3 regions of the Capsulimonas sp. genome follow, and region 1 is predicted to be linked to each of the others. Evidence: riboswitches for the same ligand, from Rfam matches in the RefSeq annotation. Region 1 holds a riboswitch; each other region holds the start of a gene.
What was found. A riboswitch is a leader RNA that binds a small molecule or an ion and turns the genes downstream of it on or off. The one in region 1 is predicted to bind cyclic di-GMP.
Positions count from the first base shown of each region.

Region 2: another riboswitch for cyclic di-GMP. It lies ahead of ABIZ35_RS05225 (nuclease-related domain-containing protein); the one in region 1 lies ahead of ABIZ35_RS04795 (hypothetical protein).
Region 3: another riboswitch for cyclic di-GMP. It lies ahead of flgM (flagellar biosynthesis anti-sigma factor FlgM); the one in region 1 lies ahead of ABIZ35_RS04795 (hypothetical protein).

Region 1 is NZ_JBDSQY010000069.1:478-7,501, reverse strand. It holds gene ABIZ35_RS04830 (hypothetical protein) at 1-632, shown strand, start outside; gene larB (nickel pincer cofactor biosynthesis protein LarB) at 656-1,408, opposite strand; gene larE (ATP-dependent sacrificial sulfur transferase LarE) at 1,398-2,285, opposite strand; gene ABIZ35_RS04815 (aldo/keto reductase) at 2,403-3,260, shown strand; gene tnpA (IS200/IS605 family transposase) at 3,430-3,891, shown strand; gene ABIZ35_RS04805 (hypothetical protein) at 3,974-4,390, shown strand; gene ABIZ35_RS04800 (HAD family hydrolase) at 4,359-4,895, shown strand; cyclic di-GMP riboswitch class I at 4,985-5,083, shown strand; gene ABIZ35_RS04795 (hypothetical protein) at 5,226-5,531, shown strand; gene ABIZ35_RS04790 (SDR family oxidoreductase) at 5,643-6,629, shown strand; partial or broken gene ABIZ35_RS04785 (SDR family NAD(P)-dependent oxidoreductase) at 6,614-7,024, opposite strand, start outside.
Region 2 is NZ_JBDSQY010000075.1:263-6,014, reverse strand. It holds partial or broken gene ABIZ35_RS05240 (hypothetical protein) at 1-36, shown strand, start outside; gene ABIZ35_RS05235 (glycoside hydrolase family 95 protein) at 177-2,570, shown strand; gene ABIZ35_RS05230 (Gfo/Idh/MocA family oxidoreductase) at 2,710-3,750, shown strand; cyclic di-GMP riboswitch class I at 3,986-4,087, shown strand; gene ABIZ35_RS05225 (nuclease-related domain-containing protein) at 4,244-4,981, shown strand; partial or broken gene ABIZ35_RS05220 (PAS domain-containing protein) at 4,978-5,752, shown strand, end outside.
Region 3 is NZ_JBDSQY010000224.1:1,951-18,552, reverse strand. It holds gene ABIZ35_RS16670 (DUF6683 family protein) at 1-567, shown strand, start outside; gene ABIZ35_RS16665 (hypothetical protein) at 729-1,289, shown strand; gene ABIZ35_RS16660 (GrpB family protein) at 1,313-1,891, shown strand; gene ABIZ35_RS16655 (glycosyltransferase family 2 protein) at 1,991-2,884, opposite strand; gene ABIZ35_RS16650 (hypothetical protein) at 3,031-3,711, opposite strand; gene ABIZ35_RS16645 (decaprenyl-phosphate phosphoribosyltransferase) at 3,852-4,826, opposite strand; gene ABIZ35_RS16640 (PKD domain-containing protein) at 4,829-6,205, opposite strand; gene ABIZ35_RS16635 (TIGR00282 family metallophosphoesterase) at 6,275-7,060, opposite strand; gene rny (ribonuclease Y) at 7,157-8,686, opposite strand; gene ABIZ35_RS16625 (RecX family transcriptional regulator) at 8,925-9,605, opposite strand; gene recA (recombinase RecA) at 9,619-10,638, opposite strand; gene ABIZ35_RS16615 (competence/damage-inducible protein A) at 10,831-12,102, opposite strand; gene ABIZ35_RS16610 (ParB/RepB/Spo0J family partition protein) at 12,184-13,116, opposite strand; gene ABIZ35_RS16605 (ParA family protein) at 13,103-13,882, opposite strand; gene flgM (flagellar biosynthesis anti-sigma factor FlgM) at 14,144-14,452, opposite strand; cyclic di-GMP riboswitch class I at 14,522-14,638, opposite strand; gene ABIZ35_RS16595 (peptidase) at 14,826-15,569, opposite strand; gene ABIZ35_RS16590 (glycosyltransferase family 39 protein) at 15,680-16,602, opposite strand, start outside.

The DNA.
Region 1 (7,024 bases):
TGGGCCCGGCGGGACCCAAAGGCGCGACGGGCGTCGGCGGGGCGCTGACGCCTGCTCAGCTGGCGATCTTCAGTTTGATGACCGTCAACAATAAAGACTTGACCATCACCGGCAACCTGCACATCGTCAATGGATTGGGCGCGACGAATGGTCTGCCCAATACCCCCGACAACTCCAGCGCTCAAACCTCGAATGGACTGGGAAATCTGATCATTGGTTACAATCAGATGCGAATGAATAATCTGGATATCCGCACCGGCTCACACAATCTGATCATTGGAGACTATCAAAACTACAGCAGTGTGGGCGGAATCGTCACTGGCTGGCGCAATACGATCGGCGGCCAGTGGTCTTCGATCCTTGGTGGCCAGAACAATACTACCGTGGGAGCCTTTTCCACCGTGGGCGGCGGCATCGCTAATTATGCATGGGGCGTTGGCTCATCCATCGCCGGCGGAAACAGTAATGAAGCTGACGGTGCATGCTCCGCCGTCAGCGGAGGAGAGGCCAACTGGGAATCCGGGGATAGTTCCGTGATTAGCGGCGGCGAACATATTCATAGCACCGCCAAGTGGCATTGGAGCGCGGGTGGCGTCAACGCCAACTTCGGCCCTCCGCAATTCCAGTACTAAAGCCTCTTCGATCCATCGCGCTCTTAGACGCTGACGATCCGATGCGCGTAGCAGGCGGCGCCGAACCCGTTGTCGATGTTGACGACGGCGACGCCGCCGGCGCAGGAATTGAGCATGGTGAGCAGGGCGGCGACTCCGCCGAACGCCGTGCCGTAACCGACGCTGGTCGGAACGGCGACCACGGGGCGGGAGACCAGTCCCGCCACCACGCTCACCAGAGCGCCTTCCATTCCCGCCGCAACCACCAGCGCCTGCGCGCCCTGCACGATCGGTAATTGATCCAGCAGCCGGTGCAGGCCCGCCACTCCGACATCGTAAAGCCGCTCCACTCGCGTTCCCTGCCATTCCAGCGTGAGCGCCGCTTCTTCCCCCACAGGCGTGTCCGCCGTGCCTGCCGTCAGCACCGCCACATAGCGTTCCGAGTCTTTGGGTTTGGGAAAATCGCCGACCGTAATCAGGCGGGCGAGGGGATGGTGGACGGCGCTGGGAAGCACGGCCTGCACGGCGTCGAACTGTTCGGGCGCCGCGCGTGTGGCGAGAACGCGTCCCGATGTTTCGAACAGACGCAGCGCGATCTGCGCCGTTTGATCGATGCTCTTGCCGGGGCAGTAAATCACTTCCGACATTCCGGTCCGAACGGCGCGGTGATGATCGAGACGAGCAAAGTCGCCGACGGATTCGTATGGCAGAGATTGCAGCGACGACAGCGCGGCTTCAATACTGACATCGCCGCCCTGCACCTGGCGAAGCAATTCGGCGAGGCGCTCAGTGTCCATTCGCCGCTCCGCTTGCAGTCAAAGCTGCGTTCAAACTGCCGCTTTTGTAACCGCTCAGTTCCACCGCGACGTAAGTATAACCAAGCGCTTTGAGGCGCGCGCTGATCTGTTCGCGCAGTGCGGGATCGAGAAGGCGGTTCATCTCCGCCGTGTCCACTTCCAGACGCGCGATCGTGTCATGGTGACGCACCCGGATCTGCCGAAATTGTAGATCGTGGCGCAGATAATCCTCGGCGGCGTCCAATCGCTCCAGCAGCTCGGCAGTGATGCGCGTGCCGTAGGGGAAGCGTGAGGAAAGGCAGGCCATGGCGGGCTTGTCCCAGGTCGCCAGCCCCAGCTGCTTGGAGATATGGCGGATCTCCGCCTTGGTCATCCCTACTTCCAACAAGGGAGCGCGGACGCCAAACTCCTGCGCCGCCTGCTGGCCGGGGCGATAGTCGCCCAAATCGTCATGGTTCGCGCCGTAGGCGATCCAGGGAATATTCTGGGCCCGAGCGACTTTTTCGAGATGCGTGAACAGTTCGGTCTTGCAGTAATAGCAGCGATTCGCCGGGTTGGAGGCGTAGTTTTCGTTGTCCAGCTCGCGCGCATCCACGGTCAGGACGGGAACGCCGATCTGTGTCGCCAGCGCCAGCGCCTCGTCGCGCTCTCGCCGTGCGTACGATTCGGATAGGGCGATGACCGCCAGCGCCTTGTCTCCCAGTTCATCGTGCGCCACTTTCGTGAGCAGCGCGCTGTCCGCGCCGCCGGAAAATCCGATCACGACGGAGCCCAGTTCGCGCAGCAGCGCGCGCAGGGCGTCGTATTTTTGTTCGATGGGAATCACGGCGTCGCCGGGGTTCTGGTTGACGGGCAAAAAACGGGTAAGTGTCGGCAATTTTGTGGGCCCTTCAAAAAGCTTTGCGTCCCTAGTTTACCCCCACTCGTCAGGCGAAAAACATTTAGGTACAATACTTGCATCGACTATTGCCAGCAGATCGGCGAGGAGAGAACTATGGAACGACGACCGTATGGACAGACGGGCTTGGACCTCAGTATTCTGGGCTTCGGAGCAATCATCGTGATGGATGTGACGACGGACGAAGCGGCGCGATACGTCGGCGAAGCGATCGACCGGGGCGTCAACTATTTTGATGTCGCGCCCTCGTACGGTAACGCCGAGACGATGCTTGGGCCGGCGCTGGCCCCGTACCGCGACGATGTCTTTCTCGCCTGCAAATCGGGCAAACGCGACGCCGTCGGCGCGCGGGAAGAATTGGAGGAATCTCTGCGCAAGCTGCAAACCGATCACTTCGATCTCTACCAGCTGCACGCCATGACCACGCCTGAAGACGTCGAGCAAGTCTTTGCTCCCGGCGGCGCCATGGAGACGCTCGCCAAAGCCCGCGAATCCGGCAAAGTCCGTCATCTCGGCTTCAGCGCGCACAGCGTCGAAGCCGCGTTGTCCCTGATGAACCAGTTCGACTTCGACAGCATCCTCTTCCCGTTCAACTTCGTCACCTTCGAAAAGGCTGGTTTCGGCCCGCAGGTGCTGGAAGAGGCCCAGCGCCGAGGCGTCGCCCGCCTTGCGCTGAAAGGCATGGCGCGCGGCCCCTGGCGCGACGGCGATCCGAACCGCAGCGAATACCCCAAACCCTGGTACGAACCGCTCGCCGACCGGACGGACGCCACCAAAGCCCTGCGCTACTGCCTCTCCCTCCCAATCACCGCCGCCATCCCGCCCGGCGACATCCGTCTGTTCCGCATGGCCCTCGACATCGCCGACGCCTTCACGCCTTTGACCGACGACGAACGCGCCGATGTGCAAATCATGGCCCAATCGGAAACGCCGCTGTTTACGATGGCGGCGTGAGATAAAATCACCAGGCTCAGTTGCATGGGCTGGAATCATGAAGCTCAGTAGATCGGCGCGACCGTTCGCAGTGAATGATCCCGGTTATGAAACCCGGGCCTGGGAGCGGCCGGGCCGCTAACCGTCCGTGCCGGACGGAAGAATTAAGAGATTATACGGAGACGGGACAATGCCGCTGGCGCCTCGTAATACAATCAACGTTTATTTGCATTTGGTGTGGGGAACGTATTTGCGGTATCCGTTGATTACCGCAGACAAGGAAGCGGCATTGTTCCGATGCATTGAAGCGGAGTGTGCGCGTCTCGGTTGTGAGATATTGGCGACGGGCGGCATGCCCGATCACGTGCATCTGGCGGTGACACTGCCAACCCCGCTGAGCGTCGCCAAATTGATGCAGCAAGTAAAAGGTGTCTCCTCAGCATTCGCGCGAGATCAGCTATTTGCGGGAGAGTTCTTCGGCTGGCAGGAAGGATATGGAGCATTCAGCTTCAGCCACTCCCAATGCAGTAAGATCATCGATTATATTAAAAATCAGAAGCTGCATCACGCAAAACAAACACTCTGGACTTCCGTTGAGGCCGCAATTCCGCAGCCGCCAACATCCTCTCCTCCGTCCGGCACGGACGGTTAGCGGTCCGGCCGCTCCCAGGCCCGGGTTTCATAACCGGGAAATCTTGAATACGGTCGCATTGTATTGACAATAAATGGGTTCCATGAAAAAGCATTGGATCGACTACAATTCAAAGCGCTGTGAATCCCCAATGACCTATTGGGTGCACATAGAAACCGCAGGCAACCGATGGCGCACAGCGGATGAGTTTACGCCGCCGATGCCCAAACCCACGCCTGGCCAGGGCTATTCCATGTACCGCGTGGAGATCGACCGCGCGGATTTGCGATTCGCGTCGCTCGACGAGCTGCGCGTCTGCATCGCGACATTGTCACAGAAGGCTATGCCGTCCAATATGATCTTGAGCCGCAAGCGCGGAACGGGATACGGTCCGAGCAACCACTGGCTTAACCGTATCCCCCTGCGCTCGATGGCGTGGCCTTATCGCCAGCGGGTGGTCAAATATTTACAGGCGGCGCTGACAGATTTTGAATCGCAAACTTCTCGTTCTCGATCTTGACGAAACCCTGGTGTATGCAGCGCGCCGTCCGCTCGAACGCGCGGCGGGCTTTGCCGTCGGCCCTTACTTTGTTTACAAACGGCCCGGCGTGGACGATTTTCTCGCCTTCTGCTTTGCGCATTTCGAAACGGCGGTCTGGACTTCCGCGACACGTGATTACGCCGAAGCCATTGTTCAGATCCTGTTCCCACAGCCGCCATCGTTTTTGTGGGCGATTGAGCGCTGCACCGTGCGTTACGATCCCGACTGCGATGCTCATGTGGGGACGAAGAACCTTGTGAAGCTCAAACGCCGTGGTTATCGATTGGAACAAGTGATCGTTGTTGACGACAGTCCAGAGAAGCATCTGCGCAGTTATGGCAATTTGGTGCGTGTGGCGCCGTGGACGGGGGATACGGCGGATGACGATCTGCTTCGGCTGCCGCGATATTTGCGGACATTGGCTAATGTGGAAAATGTGCGCACGGTGGAAAAGCGGCGGTGGCGATCGGAATCTGAACAATAATTGCGCGGTGCAATAAAACCCAGTAATTTTCACGGGGAGCAAAGACCGGTAAAATTCCTATAATAAAAGCACCTAACCCATCAATCGTTACTCGACAAAGGCAAACTCTCCGAAAGGAGAAGACGCAAAGCGATGGGCCTAACCCAAGTCTCCGCAAGGTGATGAGACATGGCAGCCACGTTTCCGAAAGTGCGAGTGCGTTAATATATATTGCAAAGCGCCCGGTTTCTTCTCACGAAGAAGCCGGGCGCTTTGTACGTTTCCGGCGCAACTAAATCGTGTCTTTCGTGTCTCCCTGAGTGTCGGAAGAAAATTAGGGGAGATGCCTGAATGAACGGAAAGCAAATCGGAGTGATGTGGATCGGGATCCTTGTGGTGAGTACGCTGCTGCTGTATCCGCCCTTTGTGATGATGCCAGATATGGGCGGGGCGCTGCGATCGCAAATCTCCAGCTTATTCGGCTCTTCGTCGGCCCCGCACCAGATCACGCTGATCAAATATGGACTTTTGTTCGCGCCGCCCGACGGAAGCATCAGCATTGACGCCGCACGCCAGTGGCCGCCTGTCGTGCTGGCGGCGCTCGTATTCAGCGGGCTGGTGGCGACTCTGAGAAGTCCTGGGGCGGCGCTTCGATAAACCGGGCGGCGCGACGAGCGAAGGAGTTCGGGATGCCGCCGACGTATAAGACCACATCGAACCGCTAAGTGACGGCGGCGAGAAAATACGGCTCCGGGTGAAAGTACAACCATGCCTCAAAAAGTCTTGTTCATCGGCGGCACCGGCATCATCAGCTCCGCCTGCTCGCAGCTCGCGGTCGAGCGCGGCGTCGAGCTTTATCTGCTCAATCGCGGGCGCAGCTCGCGTCCCGTTCCCGAGGGCGCCCGCGTTCTTCACGGCGACATCCGCGATCCAGAGTCGGCGCGCGCGGCGATTCAGGGCCTCAACTTTGATTCCATTGTCGACTGGGTCGCCTTCACTCCCGAACACGTCCAGACCGACATCGATCTGTTTACGGGACGGACCAGCCAATACGTCTTCATCAGCTCGGCGAGCGCCTACCAAAAACCCGTGGCGAGCCTGCCGATCACAGAGTCCACCGTACTGTCGAACCCTTACTGGGAATACTCTCGCAACAAGATCGCGTGCGAGGAGCTGCTGGTTCGCGCGTATCGGGAGCAGGGCTTCCCCTCGACCATCGTCCGTCCCTCCCATACCTACGATCAGCGCCTGCTGCCGTTCATGGGCGGCTGGACCGAGATCAACCGCATGCGGCAGGGAAAGAAGATCATGGTCCACGGCGATGGGACCTCGCTGTGGGTGATGACGCATCATCGCGATTTCGCAAAGGGCTTCTTGGGCCTGCTTGGAAATCCAAGAACGATCGGCGACGCCATTCAAATCACCAGCGACGAGGCGCTCACCTGGAACCAGATCTACGAGATTTTCGCCCACGCCTCTGGCGCCACGGCAAAGATGGTGTACGTTCCGTCGGCGACGATCGGCAAGCACTTCCCAGAATGGAATGACGGCTTGATCGGGGACCGGACCAACAGCGTAATCTTTGACAATACCAAGGTCAAGCGCCTCGTCCCCGACTTCGCCGCGACGATCCCGCTGTCGTGGGGCGCGCAGGAAGTAATCGACTGGTATGACGCCGACCCAGCGCGCCAGGTGGTGGATGTGGAGCTGGACGCTCGGATCGACAAGCTGATCGCGGCTCAGGAGGCGGTGTAGGGGAGGCCCTCATCCTCGTTATTCGACTCCGCCGCCTTTTGCGTCAGCACGGTTGTGGGCGAGGGCGACACTGGCGAATGACTTTCGCTTCCCTTCGCGCGCGCCGTTCCAATGCCGCCTGGCTCGGGCAGGACGGCGCCGGCGATCCGCAGGGCGACCGAGATGAGGTTGGGCGACAGACCATAAAGCTTCGCGCCAAGCTGTGCGGGGAGGGAGAGCACCGCTTCGGCTTTGCCGTGGCGCAGGGCGTCGATGATCTGCTTGGCGGCGGTCTCTGCGCTGATCGTCAAGCCCGGCAGCGAATCGCTGATGCTGAACCACGCGTACTCTTTTTTATTCTGGCCCTTGAAGATCGCGTTGTCGGGGCTGCCCGTGCGCATCAGGCCGGGGCAGAC
Region 2 (5,752 bases), on a different contig from region 1:
ATCAATCTCGCGGCGCTGGTGCTGCGAAGGCGTTAATCCCTATTCTCGCGCTTCGCCAAGTTTCCCCTTTCCCAGCATGCGGATTCGCCGGGGAGGGGGAGACCATTCACGCCATTCCCATTGTCGTTGAACCTGTCGTTGAGCGGATTAGTTGCAGCTTTGTTGAGAAAATGCTAATGAATCGACGTGACCTTCTTAAGTCGGCCTTGCTCGCCGCGGCAGTGCCGGCAATTGCCGTTGAGGCGCTCGGCGCGGACAATCCCGCAAACGCGGAAAACAAGGGGACACGATCTCCTGCCGACAGCACTCCTTCTGAACCACAGCGGCTCTGGTACCCGAAGCCCGCGACAGTCTGGACAGAAGCGCTGCCTCTCGGTAACGGGCGCATCGGCGCAATGGTGTTTGGCGGCGCCCCTGAAGAGCGTATTCAGCTGAACGAGAGCACGCTCTGGGCGGGGCAGCCGCACGACTACGCAAATCCCGAGGGTCTGCAAGCTCTGCCCGAAATCCGCAAGGCGGTCTTTGCCGGCGATTATAAAACTGCTCAGGACCTTTTCAGTAAACACTTTATCGGCCGTCCCTGGGCGCAAATGCCCTATCAGACGTTTGGCGATCTCTCCTTGACGTTCACGGAAGGGGTGGACGAAATCCAGGACTATCGCCGCGATCTTGACCTGACAACGGCCATCGCCACGACGACTTATGTCTCGGGCGGTGTTTCTTACCGCCGCGAATACCTGGTGAGCGAGCCGGATCAGGTTCTGGTCATTCGGCTCACCGCCGATAAACCGGGCCGCATTTCTTATCGCGCCAAGTTCGGCAGTCCTCAAAAATGTACCGTAGGCGCAATGGGAGCGGACGTCACTATCGAGGGTGTCTCCGGGGATTCCAAGGGCCTTGAGGGCGCCGTCCGGTTTTCTGGTCTGGCGCGGCACATCCCGCAGGGGGGAACGTTAACCGCCGACGCCGACGGGCTTGTTGTGTCGCACGCGGACTCGGTCACGATACTGGTTTCGCTTGCCACCAGTTACAAGAATTACCGGGATGTCAGCGGCGATGCGCCGGCTCGCGCTCATCGATATCTGGCGGCGGCACAGAAGCGGCATTACGCGGATCTCCGGCGCGACCACATCGCTTCGCACAAGCGGCTGTTTGACCGTGTGGAATTCCGTCTTGGTAAAAAGGCAAGCAACGAGGCGACGGACCAGAGAATTTTGGCTTTCGGCCGGGGCGAAGATCCTGATCTCGCATCGCTCTATTTCCATTATGGCCGGTATCTCCTCATCTCTTGCTCACGACGTGGAGGCCAGCCGGCGACTCTCCAGGGATTGTGGAACGATTCGATAAGCCCTCCCTGGGATTCGAAGTACACAACCAACATCAATTTTGAGATGAACTACTGGGCGGCGGAGAAGATTGCGCTGCCCGAGTGTCATGAGCCGCTGTTTGCTCTGGTGATGGAGCTTGCCGAGGCAGGCAAGTCAACCGCGCAAAAGCAGTATGGCGCGCCCGGCTGGGTATGCCACCACAATACAGACGGATGGCGCGCGACCGCTCCGTGTGACTACTGGGGAGCCGGAATGTGGCCGACCGGCGGCGCATGGCTTTGTCTCCATCTGTGGGAGCATTATCTTTTCACGGGCGACAAGTCGGCGCTCTCGAAGCATTATCCCGCGATGAAGGGGGCCGCCGAGTTCTTCATCGCGACGCTGGTGGCGGAGCCGACACATCAGTGGCTGGTGACATGCCCGTCGCTCTCTCCGGAACATCAGCACCACCCCGACGCGGCGGTATGCGCCGGCCCTACGATGGACATGCAGATTTTACGCGATCTCTTCGACGCCTGCGTCAAAGCATCGGAGGTCCTGGGCGTCGATCCCCAGTTTCGAGAGACGGTTCACGGCGTACGGTCGAAATTGGCTCCCATGCAGATCGGAGCGCAGGGCCAGCTGCAGGAGTGGTTTGAAGATTGGGATGCGCAGGCGCCGGACCAGAATCACCGACATATATCGCACCTGTATGGACTCTATCCCAGCAGCCAGATCACTCGTCAAACACCCGATCTGTTTGCCGCGGCGCGGCGTTCTCTCGAAATTCGGGGGGACGACGGCACGGGCTGGAGCCTTGCCTGGAAAATCGCCGCATGGGCGCGTCTTGCCGACGGCGACCATGCGTATCGTTTGATACAAGATGCGCTGCGTCTCACGAAGGACGCCGGGACCAATTACGAAGGCGGGGGCGGGGTTTATGCGAACCTGTTCGACGCGCATCCGCCGTTTCAGATCGATGGCAATTTTGGCTTTGTCGCCGGAGTTGTGGAAATGCTCCTGCAGAGCCACACCGGCGAACTGCATCTTTTGCCTGCCTTGCCTAGCGCCTGGCCGGATGGGCAAATCAAGGGCGTGCGCGCACGCGGCGGATATGGCGTCGATCTGGAATGGCGTAACTCAAAACTCGTTAGGGCAACCATACGGCCGAAGTTTTCGGGAAAGGTCACAGTGCGCTGGCGAGAGCATCGTTGGAATTATGTAACGCACCCCGATAAGGCAATCGTGATCGCGCTGAAGTGAACGCTGCTCAATGGATTTAAAGGTCGTGACCACGAATATAGGTTCCCTCGAACCATTCGCGCAGGACAACGCGTCATCGCCGCCTAACTGTCGGTCAGCGTGTGAAGAGCGCAAGACTGACTGGGCAGGGAGGGCGTTTATGGAGCCTTTGCGAGTGGGCGTCGTGGGATGTGGCGTGATTTCGGGAACACATGGGGACGCGCTGCGGCGCTTGGAGGAAGAAGGATTGGCGCGGCTGGCGGGGACGACGGATGTCGTGCGCGGCCGGGCCGAGGAGTTTGCGGGCAAGTACGGCTGCAAGGTCTTTGAGTCGTTTGATGAGATGATCGCCAGCCCCGAGATCGATTCGGTGACGCTTTGCACGCCGAGCGGGCTGCATGGCCGAATGGCGACGCAGGCGGCGCGGGCGGGCAAGCATATTTTGTCTGAGAAGCCGCTGGATGTTTGGATCGACGCCGTGGATGAGGCGATTGCGGCGGCGAAGGCGGCGGGCGTCACTTATGGCGGCGTGTTTCAGGAGCGGTTTTCGCCGGCGGCGCGCAAGGTGAAGCGTGCGGTGGAGTCGGGCGCCTTTGGCGAGATCGTGCTCGCGTGCGCGGAGACCAAGTGGTATCGAAGCCAGGAGTATTACGACAGTGGCGACTGGCGCGGCACGTGGGCGCTGGATGCAGGCGTCTTCTCCAACCAGGGCATTCATAGCCTCGACAAAGTCCAGTGGCTGGCCGGCCCGGTCGAGGAAGTTCTTTCGGCGACTTTGACGCCGGGATTCCACCGGACCATCGAAGGCGAGACTCTGGGCGTCGCCACCGTGCGGTTCCAAAACGGCGCGCTGGGGACGATCACCATGACCACCCTGGCGTACGACGGTTTTCCCGAGCGGATCGATGTCAGCGGGACCAAGGGCAGCGCGATGCTGGTGGGCGACCATCTGGCGCATTTTACTACCAAAGACCCTTATGAAGACGAGTTCGGCGATCTGAGCGGCTCCGCTGAGACGCAGTCCAATACCTCGAAGGACCCGGCGGCTCTCGTCGGCGATGGGCATTACGGCAACATTCGGGATTTCGTTCTCGCCGTGCGCGAAGGACGTCCGCCCCAGGTCGCCGCCGAAGGCGCGCGGGATGCCGTCAATCTGCTGAATATGATCTACGCCAAGGCCAAGGTGGGGCCGTACGCGTAAGATGCGCAATCCTCCTACAGCTGGAAGGCTGTAGGCTAGGCTGGGGCGAAGTCAGCTAAAGCAGACTCTTGGGGCACGCAAACGTCACTCATCATCCTAACCTGCTTCAGCTGGTTTTGCCTCAGCCTAGCCCACATCTTCCAGATGTGGGCTTACGCATAATCCTGGTAAAAATACGGGTGAGCAAATCCCCGTAAACATCCTATAATGAAATCACCATAACCCACCAATCGCTGCTCGACAAAGGCAAACTCTCCGAAAGGGGAGGACGCAAAGCGCATGGGCCTATAACTGGACCGCCGTTGGGCGGCCCCGGCATGGCAGCCACGTTTCCGAAGGTGCGAGTGCGTGAAATAGATGATAGAACGCCCGGTCTCTTCTAGGAAGAGGCTCGGGCGTTTTGTCCGTTATGGCTCCCGGTGAGCCAAAATGTCCTATAAATTGCCAGAAAAGTGCTCTTGAGCCCTGCCTCCTTCATGCCGACAATAAACATATGAATGTGATTCGTCATGCGCGTTATGCGGACAAGGTCATGCGCATCGAAGGCGCGCTTGCGGTTTCCGGGGTGGGGGGCGGCGTGCTTCTGTGGACTCAGGCCGCTTACTTTGGCGGCTACGGCTTTGCGGCGGCGGCGTTTCTTGCGCTCGGCGGCGTCAATATCGGCGTCAAGGCGATGCGCAACTACAACCGTTATCTGCGCGGCGCGGAAGGGGAAGAAGCGGCGCTCGCGGCGCTGCTGGCGCTTCCCGACGGATATTCCTGTATCTCCAACTTCGTCGTCCCCGGCACGCACCAGGGGGACGCCGACCTGATCGTGGTCGGCCCGTTCGGTGTTCTGGTCGTCGAAGTGAAGACGTTCACCGGGCATTACGCGTGTCACGGCGATGCCTGGTTTCGGCTGCACGATGACGGCGTGCGGCAGCCGCTGCGCAGCAGCGTCACGAAACAGCTGAAGCGAAACCGCAAGGCGGCGCAGCATTATCTGGTGGACTGCGACAGCCAGTCGCCCGTGTACGCAGTCGCCGTCTTTCCCGATGCACTGAAGCTCGACTGTGTCCACCCGACAGCTCCCATGGTGCGACTGTCAGGTCTGGCGGACCATGTTTTGAGCCTGCCGCCCGCGCCGGGAGGACTGGACACGGCGCCGCTGGAGGCGCTGTTCGGCCCCACTCAGTCGCGTGAGGCGGATACGTCCGCAGGCCGAGAGCCAAGTCCAGGAATCTCTTCATGAATACCTCAACGCCCAGCGTTTTATGGCCGAAACGGCGTGTCCTCGGCACAGGGCTCGTGGCTGCGCTTTGCGCCGCCCTCTGTGAAACCGTCGAACATGCGCTGACGCCCAATCTTAGCAACTGGCAGTCGCATGTGATCGGGATTGTCACAGTCGGGCTTATCACCGGTGTTGCGGCCGCTTATCTGGCCGCTTTTTACGAGCGGATGCGGCGACGAATGCGGCGAGAAGAAGAGGCGCGCATTTGGGCGGAAGAATCGCTGCGCCGTTCGTGTGAATGCCTGGAAACCATTGTCGAGGAGCGCACCCGCGATCTGGAGGCCGCGTCAGAAGAAATGCGGCGTGAAGTCGAAGAGCGGCGGGAATCCGAGCAGCGGCTGCGGGAAAGCCAGAGCCGCATGCACGCCATTCTGACCGGCGCCCCTCTGGTCCTCTACGCCATGGACAATAAGGGAGTGATACGGCTGTCCGAGGGGCAGGCGCTGAGCGTCGTGGGGCTGCGCCCAGGAGAAGTCGTCGGCCGTTCGATGTTCGAACTGTACCGCAACGATCCGCACTCGCTCTCCATCATTCGCCGCGCGCTCTCCGGGGAAAGCGTGCGCGAAACGAGACATGTCGGCGACGCCTATTTCGATTCGCAGTATACACCTGAATTCGATGGGGAAGGGCGCGTGACGGGAGTGATCGGCGTCTGTACGGACATCACCGAGCGCGTTCGGGTGGAGGCGCGCAATCGGAGTATTGTCGAGAACGCCGTCGAAGGCATTTACC
Region 3 (16,602 bases), on a different contig from region 1:
CGTTCACAGTTCACCAAACCTGCGTCTGGGCCTCGTCGTGCGACTCGGGTGTCGACAACTTTTCATCCCAGCGCCGCTGTGAGAAAGCGCAACTATGCGCAGTTTGTTGCGAAGACCCGCGCTGTGGATCCCAAGAGCGCGGCGGATCTTCAGCATGCGTTCGCAACCCAAGATATCATTGGACAGCTGGGGCGGGAGATGGCGCGGTATGACCTGAGAACCAACGATGTCGCGGACGCTATGACAGTCTATTTGATTATTGCCTGGTATGGCGTTCGTGGCCGTGACGAGGATCCGCCTAAGCCTCAAGTGGCTGCGGTACGCAGGCAGATGGCGAATGCAATCAAATCTACGCCGCAATTTGCCTCAGCGACGGATGCTCAAAAGCAAGAAATGGCCGAAGCCATGCTCATTCATGCGGTGCTCGCAGGCCAGGCAGTGGCGGCCGCGAAGGCGAAGCCGGAGCATATGACCTCCGTAAAGGCGGCGATTGCCCAAGGAGCTACGACGGCTTTTGGGTTCGACCTGCGACGCATGAAGCTGACCGATAAAGGATTGCAGCTGTAGGGAGAGATGTGAAAAAGCTCTGCACTAAGGTATCGGCATTCAACAAACATGAACCAAAGACCAGCCCCCGAAAATTAACTCTCGGGAGCTGGTCTTGCTTTGTGTCGAATTGTGTTGTAGAGTAAATGTATCAGCTCTGCTACGTAGCCAGGACTCCAATAATGTCGCTTATAGCATCTGAGCAGGCGGTCTCACGTGAATTGAACGCTGGAGAAACTCTTTTATGGACTGGAAGGCCGGATCCGGTGCGATCGATGCGGTCAAGTTTGGGGCACTTTGTATTCGGCGTTGTATGGACTGCGTTCATAATCAACGCGATTGTGGTTTCTCACTCAGGCAATCGCGGCGAATCTGGATTAGGCAGGCTCTTTGGGATGTATGGCCTGATCTTCGACCTCTTCTTTGTTCCATTTATCTTGGCCGGCGTGTGGCTGTTATCTCACCCGCTGCTTACTTACCGGTTTGCGCTAAACACCATATATGCGATCACTAACAAGCGCGTCTTGATTATCTCTTCGGGAAGAAACAAGAAGGTTTGCACCTATTTCACGGACTCGATCAACATGCTGGAGCGAACAGATCACGCAAACGGAACTGGGACGGTAGCATTCAACCGAGATAGTGATGGAGATTCACACTCAGTAGATGCGGAGTTTGTTGGTATTCCGGATGCACGCGTGGTGGAAGAGCTGATACAGAAGACCTTCGACGCGCCGCGATAATCCCAGTATGGTAAAGTATTGCTATGTCGATTGAGATTATCCCCTATGCTGACCGCTGGCCTTCCGAGTTCCAGCTTATCGCGACTCCGCTGCGTGATCGGCTTGGCGATCTAGCGCTGCGGATCGATCATATTGGCTCCACGGCGGTCTGCGGGTTGCCAGCCAAGGACGTGATCGATGTGCAGGTCACGGTGAGGTCTCAGGACTCTGAGGATAGGATTGTCGACAGCATTTGCGCCTTAGGTTATGTTCACTTAGAGCACATTCGAGGGGATCATTTGCCTCTCGGCATGGACACGACTTCCGAGCGCTGGGTGAAGTTATTCTTTCTGACGCCACAGGGACAGCGCCGCGTAAATCTCCACGTTCGGGTTGCGGGAAACCCCAATCAGAGGTATGCGCTCCTGTTCCGTGATTATTTGAGGGCGAACCCAATAGCCGCTGAGGGGTACGCGGAAATCAAGCGGCAGCTGGCGCGCTATCATCCAGATGATGAGGATGCTTATTATGATGTGAAAGATCCTGTGTGCGACATCATCATGGCTGGTGCGGAGGTGTGGGCTGCCATCAACGCGTGGCGGCTTGGGTCTTCGGATGCTTAGATTGTGACACGCGATGCAGGGTGGGAACGGGGATGGCGCGGACATGGAAAAGGCTCCGACAGTGCATATTCGTGATGCACTGTCGGAGCCTTTTCTTGGCTACGCCTTCGCCGCTTGCGGCGAGAGGCTCTTGGTGGCTTTCAACTGCTGCGCGAGCCATCGGTATTTGTAGAATGAGCCGATGGCGTAGAGCTTGAGGGTTTTCGGGAGCTTGGCGGCTGGATCGCCGGCGAGCTTCATCGGGATTTCGTCCGTGTTGATACGGCCGTGCTGCGCGACATGGTCGTTGAACCGCTGGGTCTGTTCCCACCACCAGCAGCGCTCTTTCCAGCTGTCCGTGAGACGCTCCTTGAGACGCTCGATGACGGTGTTGTCCCACTTGAAGTGGTGGATCACCGCGCGGGGAGTCTCCCACTTCACTTTTTGCTCGAATGTCGGATCGTGGTTGCCGAATTTGACCGCGACGGTCGCCTTGCTGCACACAACCTTCATGGAGCGGCCTTGCAGCAGGACGCGTGTCAGGCGGTTCCCATAAGGGAATTGTTTCCAGAGCGGGATGTCGGGGTCGAACGCCGGCAGATTGCCGTTTTCGGCGATGCGGTCCAGGAAGTCGCCGCCCACACAGTTGACGCCGCGAGCGTCCCACTGGCGCGTCAGAACGTCCAGCGTGTCCCAGTACTGCTGGAGTTCATCGGAGTCCGCCCATACGATCCAGTCACTGGGCTGGCACATCGTCGATTGAATCTTGTCATGGTAAGCGCGGATCGCCATCGCATCGAACTTGCAGTCGATCTTTCCGCACCAATCCACACCCACGCTTTTTAGGGTGTCGGCCACCTCGGCGTGAATCCGCTCTTTGTCTTCCGGAGACAGATCGCTATCCACATGGGCCGAAATCAAGAACCGTTCGACGCCGATCTTGCGATAATGCGCGACGAACTGCGGCAGCCAATCGTGGCGCCAGGGATCGATCGTCATTATGAGGTTGATCATGCGGTCACTCCAAGACGTATATTCACTCTATAATAGTACCTCAACGTCATTCAATTTATGAAACAGAGTCAAATGGGGAAGGGTTCCAGCACAAAAACGGCCCCAGGCGTTTGCCAGGGGCCGCTTTCATGTCGATCAAATACGAGCTACGGCGTAGTCGTCGTGGTGGTGCTGGAGCCATCCGCAGGCGCTACCGTCGTTGTCTGTTCCGTTGTCGTGGTCGTCGAGGACGAGCCGGCATCGGCGGCCGGAGGAGCCGGGGGCGCTTCCGCTGCTGGAGCGGGGGGCGTCACGACAATGGTGTTATTGGTCGGCGGGGGGGGCGCAGGCTGCGGAACGACGATCGTTGTGGGCGGCGCGACTGGAGTGCTGACACCGCTCGGCATAGTGATCGGCGCGGGATCTGGCGCGGGCGCCGCGCTTGGAACGGTCGTGCGAACCGTGACATCCGCCTGCGGCGGAGTATTCGGCCGTGTGAAGTGGACGGCGGCCATGACGAACAAGATCAGGGCGACAATGCCCAGCAGAACGTAGAAGCCGGTCTTGCTATTGGTGGCTTCGTCGCGCTCTACGGCGGCATACTGCTGTGCGGCGTCTCGCTGTCCCACGGCGGCGTTCCGCTCGGCGGCGACGCGATTCCGATCGGCCAGAGCGACATCGCGCTCCAGGGCGGTCCCTGCGGCCACGTTCAGGGCGGCGTCCCGCTGGATCGTGCTGTCCGTCGCAACGTCCAGTGCGGCGTTGCGCTCAACGGTGCTGTCGGCTGCGATGTTCAAAGCCGCATTGCGCTGCGCGCGAAGGGCTTCCTTTTCCAAATCTGTCGCCATGTCTTCTCTCCTGTATAAAGTGCGTGGTTAACGTTTTGCCATCCGATGGCGTCTTGCGAAGACACACATAAGTGTGCAAGGCTATGCTGGAGGTTTACCCGATGCGTCGGTCCGCGAAACATCGTCGCAGGGATCGAAGATCAGTGGGTGAGATGCGAGAGGAGGGGATCGAAGACGTGCGAGACGATCAGCGCCGTGGTGACTCCCCAGAGAGCGATATTGATGAGGGTGGGGCGATCTTCAAGGATGACGGCGTCCGGCGACTCTCCGAGCATATGACGATGCATCAGATACAGATACCGAAAGATCCCGTAGATGACGAAGGGGATTGTCACCATCAGGTAGTGATGACGCGCCGCGGCATCTGACTCGATGGTGTAGAGCGAGTACGACATCAGGCAGCTGGAAGTCACGATGACGATCATTTGGTCCAGCATGCCCGACGTATACTCGTTCAAAATACGCCGTGTGCCCGTCGCGCCGCTGCGCTCCATCGCGATCAGCTCGGCGCGACGTTTGGAGAGGCCCAGAAACAGGGCCAGCATCAGCGTACAGAGGATCAGCCAGTTGGAGAGGCCTGCCTGGATCAAAACGACCCCGGCGATGGCGCGCAGCACGAAGCCCGCCGCCAGCACGAGCACATCGATGATGACGATATGCTTGAAGTGGAACGAATACCCCAGTGTCAGCAGGAAATACAGAATCGCGACAGCGCCGAACATGGGATTCAGCGCCACAGCTCCCCCCAGTCCGATAGCGCCGAAGATCACGGCGGCCGCAATGGCGACCTTGGGAGGAAGTTCACCGCAGGCGATCGGGCGCCGGCGCTTGCGAGGGTGACGGCGGTCGCTTTCCTGGTCCACCAGGTCGTTGATCAAGTAAACGACGCTGGAAAGCAGACAAAACAGAAGAAAGCCCCCTCCAACGAGCTGGAAGTCGTTGAGCGGGTGGCGCCGATCGAGAGTGAAAAGAAGCCCGGCGAGCACGAGGAGGTTTTTCATCCACTGCTTGGGGCGCATCGCGACGAGAAGCGCGAGTGGGACCGGCCGCCGTTTGTGCGGCCGGTCCTCAAGCGGAGTGGGAAGCGGTTCGTTCATGGGATCGGGCAAGCCCATACTTAGTCTTCGACCTTGATGACCACGGTCGACACGACAGGCTTCTTAATTCCGTCCACGTCGCTGACCGTCAGGGTCACCGTGTGCGTCTCGTTCGGCTTTGTGAACACTTTGGTGATTGACTGACCCGTCGCTTGCTCCGTGACGCCATCGGCGGCGTCGAAGTCCCAAGAATAGTGCAGCATCGAGGCGCCGCCTTCGGCCCGTGCTTTCAGAGTTACGGTGTCGTTGGCGGCGACATCCTGCATGTCTCCGGCCCAGGCGGTGATCGGCGTATTGTCATTGACGAGGCTGATCTTGCCGATGTAGGTGACCGAATAGCCGTCGCCGCTCACCATCACGCTCTGCAGCGGCGAGCTATCAGAACCGGCCGGGAACTTCAGCGCGCTGACCGGGATGCCGACGGGCAGCCAGGCCGTGCGGAGATCTTCTGTATCATCGACGGAGCCGACCCCGGGCACATCGCGTACGATGTCGTACTGAGCGCCATTGGCGAGCGTAAACAGGAAGCGAATATGGCTGACCGGCGGCTGCCATGGCTGATCCGCAGGATCAACCCCGCGCTGTGGAAAACCGCCGCCCGGGAAACCGCCAGGGCCTCCAGGAAAGCCTCCTCCTCCTGGCATAATGCTAGGAGAGCCGCCCCTGCCGCCGCCCCGTCCGCCTCTGCCGCGTCCTTGCATCAAATGAACCTGGGCGCCGCCGGTGTAAACCCCCGAGCGCACCCCTGGGCTATCTATGAACGACTGTGGCATTATCTGAGGCCCGCCGCCAAACCCACCGCCGCCGGGATAGGCGCCCCCGCCTGGGTACGCTCCGCCGCCCGGATAGGCGCCTCCGCCTGGGTACGCGCCTCCGCCCGGGTATGCGCCTGGTCCTCCGCCGGGATAGGCTCCTGGAACTCCATTTGTGTTATCCGATTCCGGAGCTGGGGGAGGAGGACTGGCTTCATCTCCGAAACGGATATAGAACTGCATGATCCGGTTCGTGGCAGGGGTTCGATCGCCCAGCTCGATTGGTTTGCTGAAGGTGATCCTGCCGCCGGAATAGAGACCGAAGGTGGTAATCTTGAGTGAGTGGGTATTTCGGTACGCAAGCTCGGTGGTGTCGGCTGCGGCGCCCGCGCCCCAGTTCTGGGTCGTGACGCCAAGCTGGGCCGCTGGCTGGCCGCTGTAGATCACGGTTTCCGAGGGATCGAGCTTCGCGACGACGAGGCCGCTGGGCGCATTGACCGGCGCGGGCTTTAGCTTCGCTGAAGGAAGCGGCAGTCTGGGAAGCGGCGTGGCGGCCGGCTTCTTAGGCTTCGCGGCCGAGGCCGGCAGGATCAGTGCGGCGGCTGCGAAAATGGCGGCGCCGCGGAGAATATTGGAACGTGTCATTGATTGCTCTCCCATGGGAAAGGACTGGAAAATGAGATTGATAGTAAACGATTTTTGATCGTGAATAACTTAGTGAATATCCCGAATCTGAACGCGCTGGATCTGTGTCGCGTGGCCGGTGTCCGGATCGACATCGGCGACAATGCCGCACAGAACGACTCCGCCTTCGGCGACTTCAAATCGGTTCGGCATCTGTGTGACGAACTTCTGGACGACAATCTCGGCGTTCATGCCGATGATGGAGTCCTGCGGCCCGCACATTCCGACATCCGTGATGTACGCTGTCCCTTTTGGTAGGATCCGCTCATCGGCCGTCTGGACATGCGTATGCGTGCCGACGACGACACTGGCTCTTCCATCCAAATAATACCCGAAGGCGGTCTTCTCCGAAGTGGCTTCCCCATGAAAGTCGAAAAAGGAGATCTTTGTCTGCCCCTGGAACGATTCCAGAATCTTATCGGCGGTGCGAAACGGATCGTCCAGCGCCTCCATAAAGACGCGTCCCATCATGTTGGCGACGCCGACGCGCACCCCGTTTTCCGCAGTAAATACGCGGTAGCCGCTTCCCGCCGTTCCCGGAGGGTAATTCGCCGGGCGCAGGATACGCGGCTCCTGGTCGAGATAGGGGACAATATCCCGACGGTTCCATGTATGGTTGCCGAGCGTAATCACATCCGCGCCGTTTCGCAGAAGCGATCGGGCGATCTCCGGCGTAATCCCAAGTCCTGCGGCGGCGTTCTCACCGTTCACGATCGTGAATTGAGGCGAGTACATTTCTTTCAGGGTCGGCAGCATTGTTTCCGCCGCTTCCCGCCCAACCTTGCCGACGACGTCGCCGAGCATTAAAATTCGCACGTTGTCCGTAACTCTTTCTAAGATCTCCCCCAGCTTGCGCCGGGAAAGACCGATCCATCTTGGTGGTATCGACCTGCCCTGTGCAGCCTCTATGGGCTACTTGGCGTAGTCGATGGCGCGTGTCTCCCGAATCACTGTCACTTTGATTTGACCGGGGAACTCCATTTCCTCTTCAATGCGCTTGGCCGCATCCCGCGCGAGCTTATGCGCCTGCACATCGTCCACGATCTCCGGACGGACCATCAGACGAATCTCGCGGCCCGCCTGGACGGCGTAGGTCTTTTCAACCCCTGGAAACGAGTCGGCGATTGTTTCCAGCTTTTGGAGCCGCTTGACATAGGACTCCAGCATTTCACGGCGCGCTCCGGGGCGGGACGCCGAGATCGTGTCAGCGAGCTGCACGATGACATCCTCGACCGTGTGGGGCGGAATGTCATTATGATGCGCGCCGGCGGCGTAGGCGGCCGCTTCGCTTTCGCCATACTTCAGCATCAGCTCCTGGGAGAGCAGGGCGTGCGGACCGTCGGCGTCGGGCACGATCTTGCCCATGTCGTGCAGCAGACACGCCCGCTTGGCGATCGTAATGTTCGCGCCAAGCTCCGCCGCGATCGTTGTTCCTACCAGACAAACCTCAATAGAGTGATCCAGCAGGTTCTGGCCGTAAGAAGTTCGGTACTTCATGCGGCCGAGCAGCTTGACGATCTCCGGATGCAGTCCGGTGACGCCCGATTCCATGACGGCGCGCTCGCCGGCTTCCTTGATGATGGCGTCGACATCTTCCTGCGCCTTGGCAACGATCTCTTCGATCCGTCCTGGGTGGATGCGTCCGTCAATGACGAGCGCTTCCAGCGCCAGGCGGGCGACTTCCCGGCGCACGGGGTCGAACGAAGACAACACGACGGCCTCGGGCGTGTCGTCAATGATGACATCCACGCCGGTCAGCGTTTCGAAGGCCCGGATATTGCGGCCTTCGCGGCCGATGATCCGGCCCTTGATGTCGTCGGACGGCAGGGGGACCACGGAGACGGTCGTTTCGCTCACATGGTCGGCGGCGATCCGCTGGATCGCCATGGTGACGATGCTGCGGGCGCGCTTGTCGCCTTCGTTCTTGGCTTCTTCCTCGATCTGCATGATCATCCGCGTCGCTTCGTGGCGCGTTTGATCCTCCAGCTCTTTGATGAGCGCGTGTTTCGCTTCCTCTCCGGTCATGCCGGAAACGCGCTCCAGTGCGTCCTGGTGGAGCTGGCGCAGGGCGGCTGCTTCTTTATGCTGACGGTCGATCTCACGCTCACGCGCACGCACGGATTCCCATTGCCGATCTAGCGCGCCGAGCTTTCCATCGAGCGTTTCTTCTTTTTGAGCCAGTTTCCGCTCAAATTTCTGCAGTTCCGCGTTTTTTTCTTTCAGTTCGAGCGCGCTCTCGTCGCGAAGCCGCTGTGCTTCCTCGCGGACTTCGAGCAGCGCCTCTTTATTGCGTGTCTCCGTATCTCGGCGCAGCTGCTCTCTCTCCCGATCGGTCTCCTGCGCGAGCCGATGGATTTTTTCTTTTTCCGGTTTGATCCAGGCAAAAAATAAGACGATTCCCCCGACCCCTAGTATGGCCGCAGGGACAATGACTTCCCACATATATTATCGTTCCCTCACCCCAAGATTTTGCTGAGGTTGAGCGGACGGTGATCGCTTGTTAATGACATACACATGTCACGTTCAGTCGCTTATCCGTCATCAGTACTGGCGGACTGATCCGTCTTATTTCACGATTGCCTACTCTTATTCCTGCTTTTCTGGATCTGGTTTTCCTGGTTTCCTTGCATCACGCATTTATTTTTGTCGTTATTGGGAGAATTATTGGTTGTGGGCTGTTTTAGTCGTCATCATCGTTGGCGTCAGTGAAGTCGTCGTCGGGCGCGGCGAAGCTTTCGTCGACGACGCGCTTGCACGTTTCCCAGCCAAATCCGCGGCGCTGGAGGAAGGCAAGCAGGCGCTGGCGCTCCGCGCGCTGGACTTCGGGATCACTGCTCAGCGCGCGTACTTTCTTGCGCGCGGCGGCGCGGGCGAGCGCGATTTCGTCATCGTCGGTGACCTCGGAGAGCGCCTCGCCGATGGTGTCTTTGTGGACGCCTTTTTGGTAAAGCTGGCTGGAGATGCGCCGGCGGCCGACGGGGCGTGATCCGGCGACGTTTGTTTTCGCCTGGACCCATTGCTTCGCGAACTGGGAGTCGTTCAATAAACTCAGCTCGCGCAGCTTTTCGATGACTTGAGCGGCGATCTCTTCGGGATATTCGTCTCGGCCGAGTCTGTCTCGTACTTCTTTTTCAGAACGAGCGCGGGTTTCGAGGTAGGTGAGGGCGGTTTCGGTGGCGCGGTGCAGCTCTTCCGCGCCGGCGATCTCAGTCAGCTTTTCGGGGGTGATCTCCTGGCCGATGCGCAGGCGCAGAGACGCGGCGACGCCTTCGCCGACGCCAATGATGAATTGGCCGTCGACGAAGACGTTGATTCGTCCGGCGCGTCGCTGCTGGGGCTCCAGCGCGGTGATGTTTGGCATACGCGCTGAGGGGTTACTCGTCTGCGCCGATGGCGCCGACGGTCAGGATCTCCGCGGATTTTTCATCGCCGCGAATGATCTTCTCAATTTCCACCATGACGTCGGGATGCTCTTCCATGTACTGCTTGGCGTTTTCGCGTCCCTGGCCGATGCGCTGATCGCCATAGGTGAACCAGGAGCCGGCCTTGGTGACGAGACCGAGTTCGACGCCGATGTCGATGATGCTGCCCGAGCGGGAGATGCCCTTACCGAACATAATATCGAACTCCGCCTGTCGGAAGGGCGGGGCGACCTTGTTCTTGACGACCTTGACCTTGACGCGGTTGCCGACCATGTCGGTTCCCTGCTTGAGAGTCTCGATACGCCGGACGTCCAGCATGACGCTCGCGTAGAACTTCAGCGCGCGGCCGCCGGGGGTGGTTTCCGGGTTGCCGAACATGACGCCAATCTTTTCGCGGATCTGGTTGATGAAGATCGCGGCCGTATTGGTCTTGGCGATGGAGCCGTTGAGCTTGCGCATTGCCTGCGACATCAGACGGGCCTGAAGACCCATATGGCTGTCGCCCATTTCGCCTTCGATTTCGGCCTTGGGGACGAGGGCGGCGACGGAATCGAGAACGACGACATCGACAGCGCCGCTGCGCACCAGTGCGTCCATGATTTCCAAGGCTTCCTCACCGTTGTTCGGCTGGGAAACCAGAAGCTTATTGATATCCACGCCCAGGTTGCGGGCGTATTCCGGATCGACCGAGTGTTCGGCGTCGACAAACGCGGCGGTCCCGCCCAGCTTCTGTGCTTCGGCGATGATGTGGTACGCGATGGTCGTTTTACCTGAGGACTCTGCACCGTGGATCTCCGTGATCCGTCCACGCGGCACGCCGCCGATCCCGAGCGCAAGGTCCAGAGCGAGCGAGCCTGTCGAAATCGCCTCGACGCTTTGCTTCGGCGACTCACCCAGCCGCATGACCGAGCCCTTCCCAAACTGCTTTTCCAGTTGAGACAATGCAATTTCCAACGCCTTATCTTTATCCAAAACTAGTCTCCTTATGTCTGCTGTTAATCAGTGTGAGAGTGATCGGCAGATAGTATCCGCGAATGATTCAGAACAAGTGTACGATCTATTATAGCATAACTCTTTCGAGAATGCCAATAGGAAATTTATTCGCAAGTTTTCTTGCAATTAGTAATTGCACATAGTTAATTAAATTTAGTATGTGAGCTTTGCTTATGGAGACGATTTGAAAGTGGAGTCTTCCGGAGCGATGAGCCACCGCCGCACGAGCGCCAGTGCAGCCTGCGCCGCGCGCTGACTCACATCCTGGCGCCGTCCTAGAAACTGGTGATGCTGTGAACTCACGCCGCCGTCCCATGCAAGGCCGATATAAACCGTGCCGACTGGCTTCTTTTCGCTGCCGCCGGTCGGCCCCGCGATTCCCGTCACGCTGACTCCGATATCGGCGCCGGCAGCGACTCGGACCCCTTCAGCCATCGCGCGCGCGACTTCATGACTCACTGCGCCATGCTTCGCGAGCAGCTCGGAGTCGACTCCGAGAAACGTCTCCTTCGACTCGTTGGAGTATGAGACAATACCCAAACCAAAGACTCTTGAAGAGTCGGGAATATCTGTAATCCGTTTGGAAATGAGTCCGCCGCTGCACGACTCCGCGCACGCGACTGTGCGTTTCGATTGCTGAAGAAGAGTCACAACGGCGTATTCCAGCGACTCCGAGTCGATCCCGTAAATCACATCGCCGAGTCGCGCACGGATCGCCGACTCGCGTGGTGAGATCAGCGCCATGGCGGCTTCATCCGTGGAGGCGCGCGCCGTGACCCGCAGATGCACTTCCCCGGTCTTTGCGTAGGGGGCGACGGTAGGATTGCTGTCCTCCATCAGGTCTTTGACCTTCTCTTCGACCGTGGATTCGCCCATTCCGATGATTCGCAGCACACGGGATTTGATGACGGCCTTCTCGCCGGATGTTTTTTCCGCAAAAAACGGCTCCACTGTCTCCTCCAGCATGGGAATCAGCTCATTGGGCGGCCCGGGAAGACAAATTCCGTACTTTCCGTCCTTTTCGAAGATCGCGCCAAGCGCCGTCCCATTATTATTGGGAATTCCGCGTCCTGAGGCCGGGATGTCCGCCTGCTTCATAAAATGTTCGGGGAATTTGTCCCAGCCGCGCCGTTTTCCCATCTCTGTGAGACGCTGTACATGTGCAAGGTCTGTGACGAGGGGGATTTCCAGGACGCTCGCCAGGGTTTCTTTCGTCAGATCGTCCATGGTCGGGCCAAGGCCGCCGATGGTAATGACGATGTCCGCTCGCTCCAGCGCCTGTTTGAGCTCGGCAGTCAAGCGGTCGATGTTATCGCCGACCGTGGAGCGATGGTAGATAGAGATGCCCTGCCGCGAGAGCGCCTGCGCGACGGCGGCGGCGTCGGTGTCGATGGTCTGGCCGAGAAGAAGCTCGGTGCCGACGGAGATTACTTCTGCAATCACGAAATACGCCTTTCATTATTCGCCGGCGAATAACAAGTGAAAATTATTCGTCGGCGAATGAAACCAGTCGAAGTCCGAAATTTAGCGAATGCGGTCGAGAATACCTTCGACTTCTTCCGGATCGGAGAAATCGATTGTCAGCGTGCCGCCGCCTTTGGGGGAGGGGCGCAGAGCGACTTTCATGCCGAACGCCGAACGCAAGCGGTCTTCGAGGGCGATCCAGTGAACATCGCGAGCTGGGGTGGGAGGCGTTTCTTCGATTTCACCGTTCTGAGTAATCTTCAGCGCCAAACGCCGCGTTTCGGCGACGCTCAGCTGATTGGCGATGACCTTCTCCCAAAGCTTCACGCGCTGATCGGGGTCCTGCACGGAGAGCAGCGCTTTTCCGTGCTCTTCGGTCATTTGGCCGTCGGAGATGCTGACCTGCATTTCGAGATCCAGCTTCAGAAGGCGCAGGGCGTTGGCGATCGTCGGCTGCGCCTTGCCGAGCTGGCGTGCGAGCTCCGTTTGCGTCAGTCCGAACTGATCGAGCAGCTGCCGATAGCCTTTCGCCGCTTCGATGGCGTTCAAGTCTTCGCGCTGAATATTCTCAATCAGAGCGACGGTGAGGGATTCTTCGTCGGTCAGCTCACGGACAATCGCCGGCACAAACTCAAGGCCGGCGCGTTTGGCGGCGCGGAAGCGGCGCTCGCCGGCGACGAGCTCGTACTTGTTCTTGCCAGAAGCGCGTACCATAATCGGCTGCAAAATACCATGCGCGCTGATCGAATTCGCAAGATCTTCCAGAGCGGTGTCATCAAAGGAATCACGCGGCTGAAACGTATTCGCCTTGATACTCGTGACAGCGAGGCGCTGAACTGTATCCTGCGGGTTGTCCGGCGTCTTCGATTCCTTAACTTCTACTGGTTTGACGCTTTCTTCCGCAGGCGGCGCGGCTGGGCGCGCCGATGGGGGAATCAGCGATGACAGGCCACGCCCCAGACGGCTTTTCTCTGCGGGCTTACTTCTTTCCAATACTCACTACCTCCTGGGCCAAATCTGCGTACGCCTGCGCCCCCTTGGAGCGGGGATCATAAAGGGAAATCGGTTGCCCGAAGCTCGGCGCCTCACTGAGCCGGACGTTGCGGGGAACGATCGTCTCGGCGACGATATCGCCGAAATACTCGCGGACTTCGCTGACCACCTGACGCGATACGTTGATCCGCTCGTCATGCATCGTCAAAACGACCATTCCGATGGCGAGACGCGGATTGAGATGCGCCTGAACCCGATCGACGATCGTCATGAGCTGTGAGATGCCTTCCAGCGCGTAGAACTCGCACTGGATCGGGATCAGCACGGCGTCGGCGCAGGTCAGAATATTCAGCGTGAGAAGACCGAGGGAAGGAGGACCGTCGATCAGAACAAAATCGTAGGAGCCCAAAATAGGCTTCAAGCTGCGGCGGAGCGTGCTTTCGCGCGATAGCTGCGAGAACATCTCCATCTCGGCGCCGCTGAGATCCAGTGTCGCCGGCGCGACATCCAGTCCGGGCACCGTCACGTCCTTCTGAACGATCTTTGCGATGGGGACATCATCCACCAGCACGTCGAACATCGACATCTCCAGGGCGCTTTTGTCGATTCCAAGCCCTGTTGTCGCATTGCCCTGTGGATCACAATCGACGACCAGCACACGCTTTCCAAGCTGGGCGAGACTTGCGGCGAGATTGACGGCGGTCGTGGTTTTGCCGACGCCGCCCTTCTGGTTGACGACCGCGTATACTTTGGTCTCTTTATTCAATGACACACTGCCCCTATCTGACGAACTCACAACGCCGTTCAATTCGGCATGGGATTGCGAACTCCCTGCATAGAGTATACACCATGGGAGACGTCAAAGAAAAAGGGATGATGACAAAGAAAAAGACGCATGAGCAAAAGCTCATGCGTCATTGTAAAGACCGAATATTACCGTGTATGCCGGACAAGTCCCGGTTTGTTTCAGCAGCTGGTCCTGCAACGGCCGCTAAACGATAAGCGCACTTAGCAGTGCGTCCATAATTTAACGGATTCGATCCGCCTGGGCTCGGCGCACCATCTGATCGGCGATATCGGCGCCGCTGACCTTATATGTGCCGTCCGAAATCTGCTTCTGCAGTTTCGTAACCAAGTCGTCCCGTGTCTCGGGCGCGGCGTTCACCGCCTGCATAGCTGCGGAGAGCGTTTGCGCCTGCGACGAGAGCTGTACTTCGGCCGCCGGGGTGCCTGTGGTTCCCGTCGGTCCGTTTTGCGGCGTAGCCGCGACGCGCGGAGCCGGTGTGATCGATGAGACCTGTCCTGCCCGCAGTGATTCGTTGTTAGAGATTTTCATTTTAATGCCCCCAAATTACCCTATACTTAGATAGACGACAGTGATGTCGGCCTATACAAACGCGGGTGGTGCGGCGGCTTGGCTGTCATAGCAGAGCATGTCGAGCTCAATGCGCGAAATGCGGAAATCTGCCGTAGACCCTTAGCTTTGCGTCCTCGCCTTTCGACGAGTTTGCCTTTGTTGTCGCTCCTTATCATCGCGACAATATCATCATCGGCATATGCCGGGAAAATCTTTAGTGCTCCGTTAAGATTATAGGCAAGAAAGTATTTTTTCCAGATGTCAATAATACCAGTTTTCACGTAAACCCGTAAAATCGCGGATCAGGAACCTCTTTTATGGTCAAAACGGCCCGATTTGATCCGCGCGCATACTAAATTTTTTGACCGTAGGTATCGAAATCGATTTCCGGCAGCTCCGAAACGCCTTTGCGTAGTGTTTGCTCCCATTGCTGATGGATTTCAATCAGATCCGGATCCTTGTCCGTCATGCGCCGGCGGTGGTTGATGTCCAGCTCGTCACGATGGTAGATGCAGATATCGATCGGGGCGCCGACAGTCACGTTGGAGCGCATTGTGGAATCGATCGAGATCAGCGCATACTTCGCCGCTTCTTCCAGTGGCGTTTCCTGATAGCGGATGCCGCGCACCAGGATCGGCCGACCGTACTTCACTTCTCCAATCTGCAAAAACGGGCTGTCTTCGGTGGCGCGCAGGGGGTTCCCCTGGGGGTAGATCAGATAAAGATCCGGCGGCTGTCCGGCGATCTGGCCGCCGAGCAGGAAGTGCACGTTGTAGCGCAGCTCGTCGCGCTCCAGCGCCGCGCGGTCCATCTCGGACACTCGACGCACCTGCTCGCCGATCTCACGGGCGGCGTCGTACATATTCGCCACCGACGCCAGGCCTTTACCCAGATCGAAATCGCGTCCGAGCAGCGTAATGATGGACTGGGTCAGAGAAAGGCTCCCGCTGCAAAGCAGGATAAAGGCTCGCTCGCCGGGAAGGACAAACGTATGCATCTTGCGCGTGACGTTGACCTGGTCATAACCGGCGTTTGTTCGTGAGTCGGAGGCCATTACCAGACCGTGGCGCGTGTGAATCCCCAAGCAATAAGTCATAAGTCGTTCCTAATTCTCCGTCGCGGCGAAGCCGCACTCTTTATTATGCCCCAGGAACGGCCTTGTTCCATACACTTGCGATACAGACATGCAGGCATGGGGCAATTATTTTATTTTTTGATGTAAATCGTAATGGCGGGATTGGCGTAAAGCATGTCATGCGGAAATGGCGTGATCTGCTCGCCAAACAGGCGATATCCTCCGAATTGCGCCCCTACCCGATAATCCGCGCGCAGAGCGCCGAAGTATTGTGCGGCGTCCGCATTGTTGAGACGCACGGCGTCCTGAGTGTCGTACTGGCTCAAGATGACGAAAGTAGGACGCTGCTGCTGTAAGAGGGTGACATCCCAATCCTTATCTTGATAAATAATTCTATTTACTTCCTGCGGTGGAGTGAGCTGTTTCCAGGCGCCGGGACGCGGCGCCGTGAAGTATGGACTGAGCGGCGCGGTCTGGAACCAGGGCATTGTAGGAAACATGGCCTGAGCGCCCAATGCCGACTGGCTTTGTGTCCACGCGATCGCGCGATCGCGCGGATCGGTCTGAGACATAGGAAGCAGTAAAATTATCGTCCATATAAAAGTAAGCGCGCTGGTGATAAGTGCGCTTGCTAAAATTAAACGCCTTTGACTTGCCGCCGTCGACTCACCAATCTCAGCGATCGCTCGTCCAGTCCACAAACACAGAAGAGGAATCAGCGGCAGAGCATAGCGTGCGTATCGCACGGCCGCGAGGCCGATGAGAAGGTAGTAGGGGAGGGCGAATGCGGCGAGGAGACCGTCGCCTTGAGCGCGTCTGCGGCCAGCCCACACAAGAGAGGCGAGAGCCGCCAGCAGCAGCGGCCATCCGAGGCCGGCGCTTAAGTTGGTGACGATATGGTAGATGAAACCGCTGCCGGTGTTGGTGAACGTGTCGCCGGGCTGCTGGGACACATGCAGCGCTTCATAGCGGATATCGGCGATAAACTTGGCGTTTTCCAGGATTGCGCCCGGGCATCCGGCCACGAACGCCGCTGCAAAGCCTCCAATGGCCG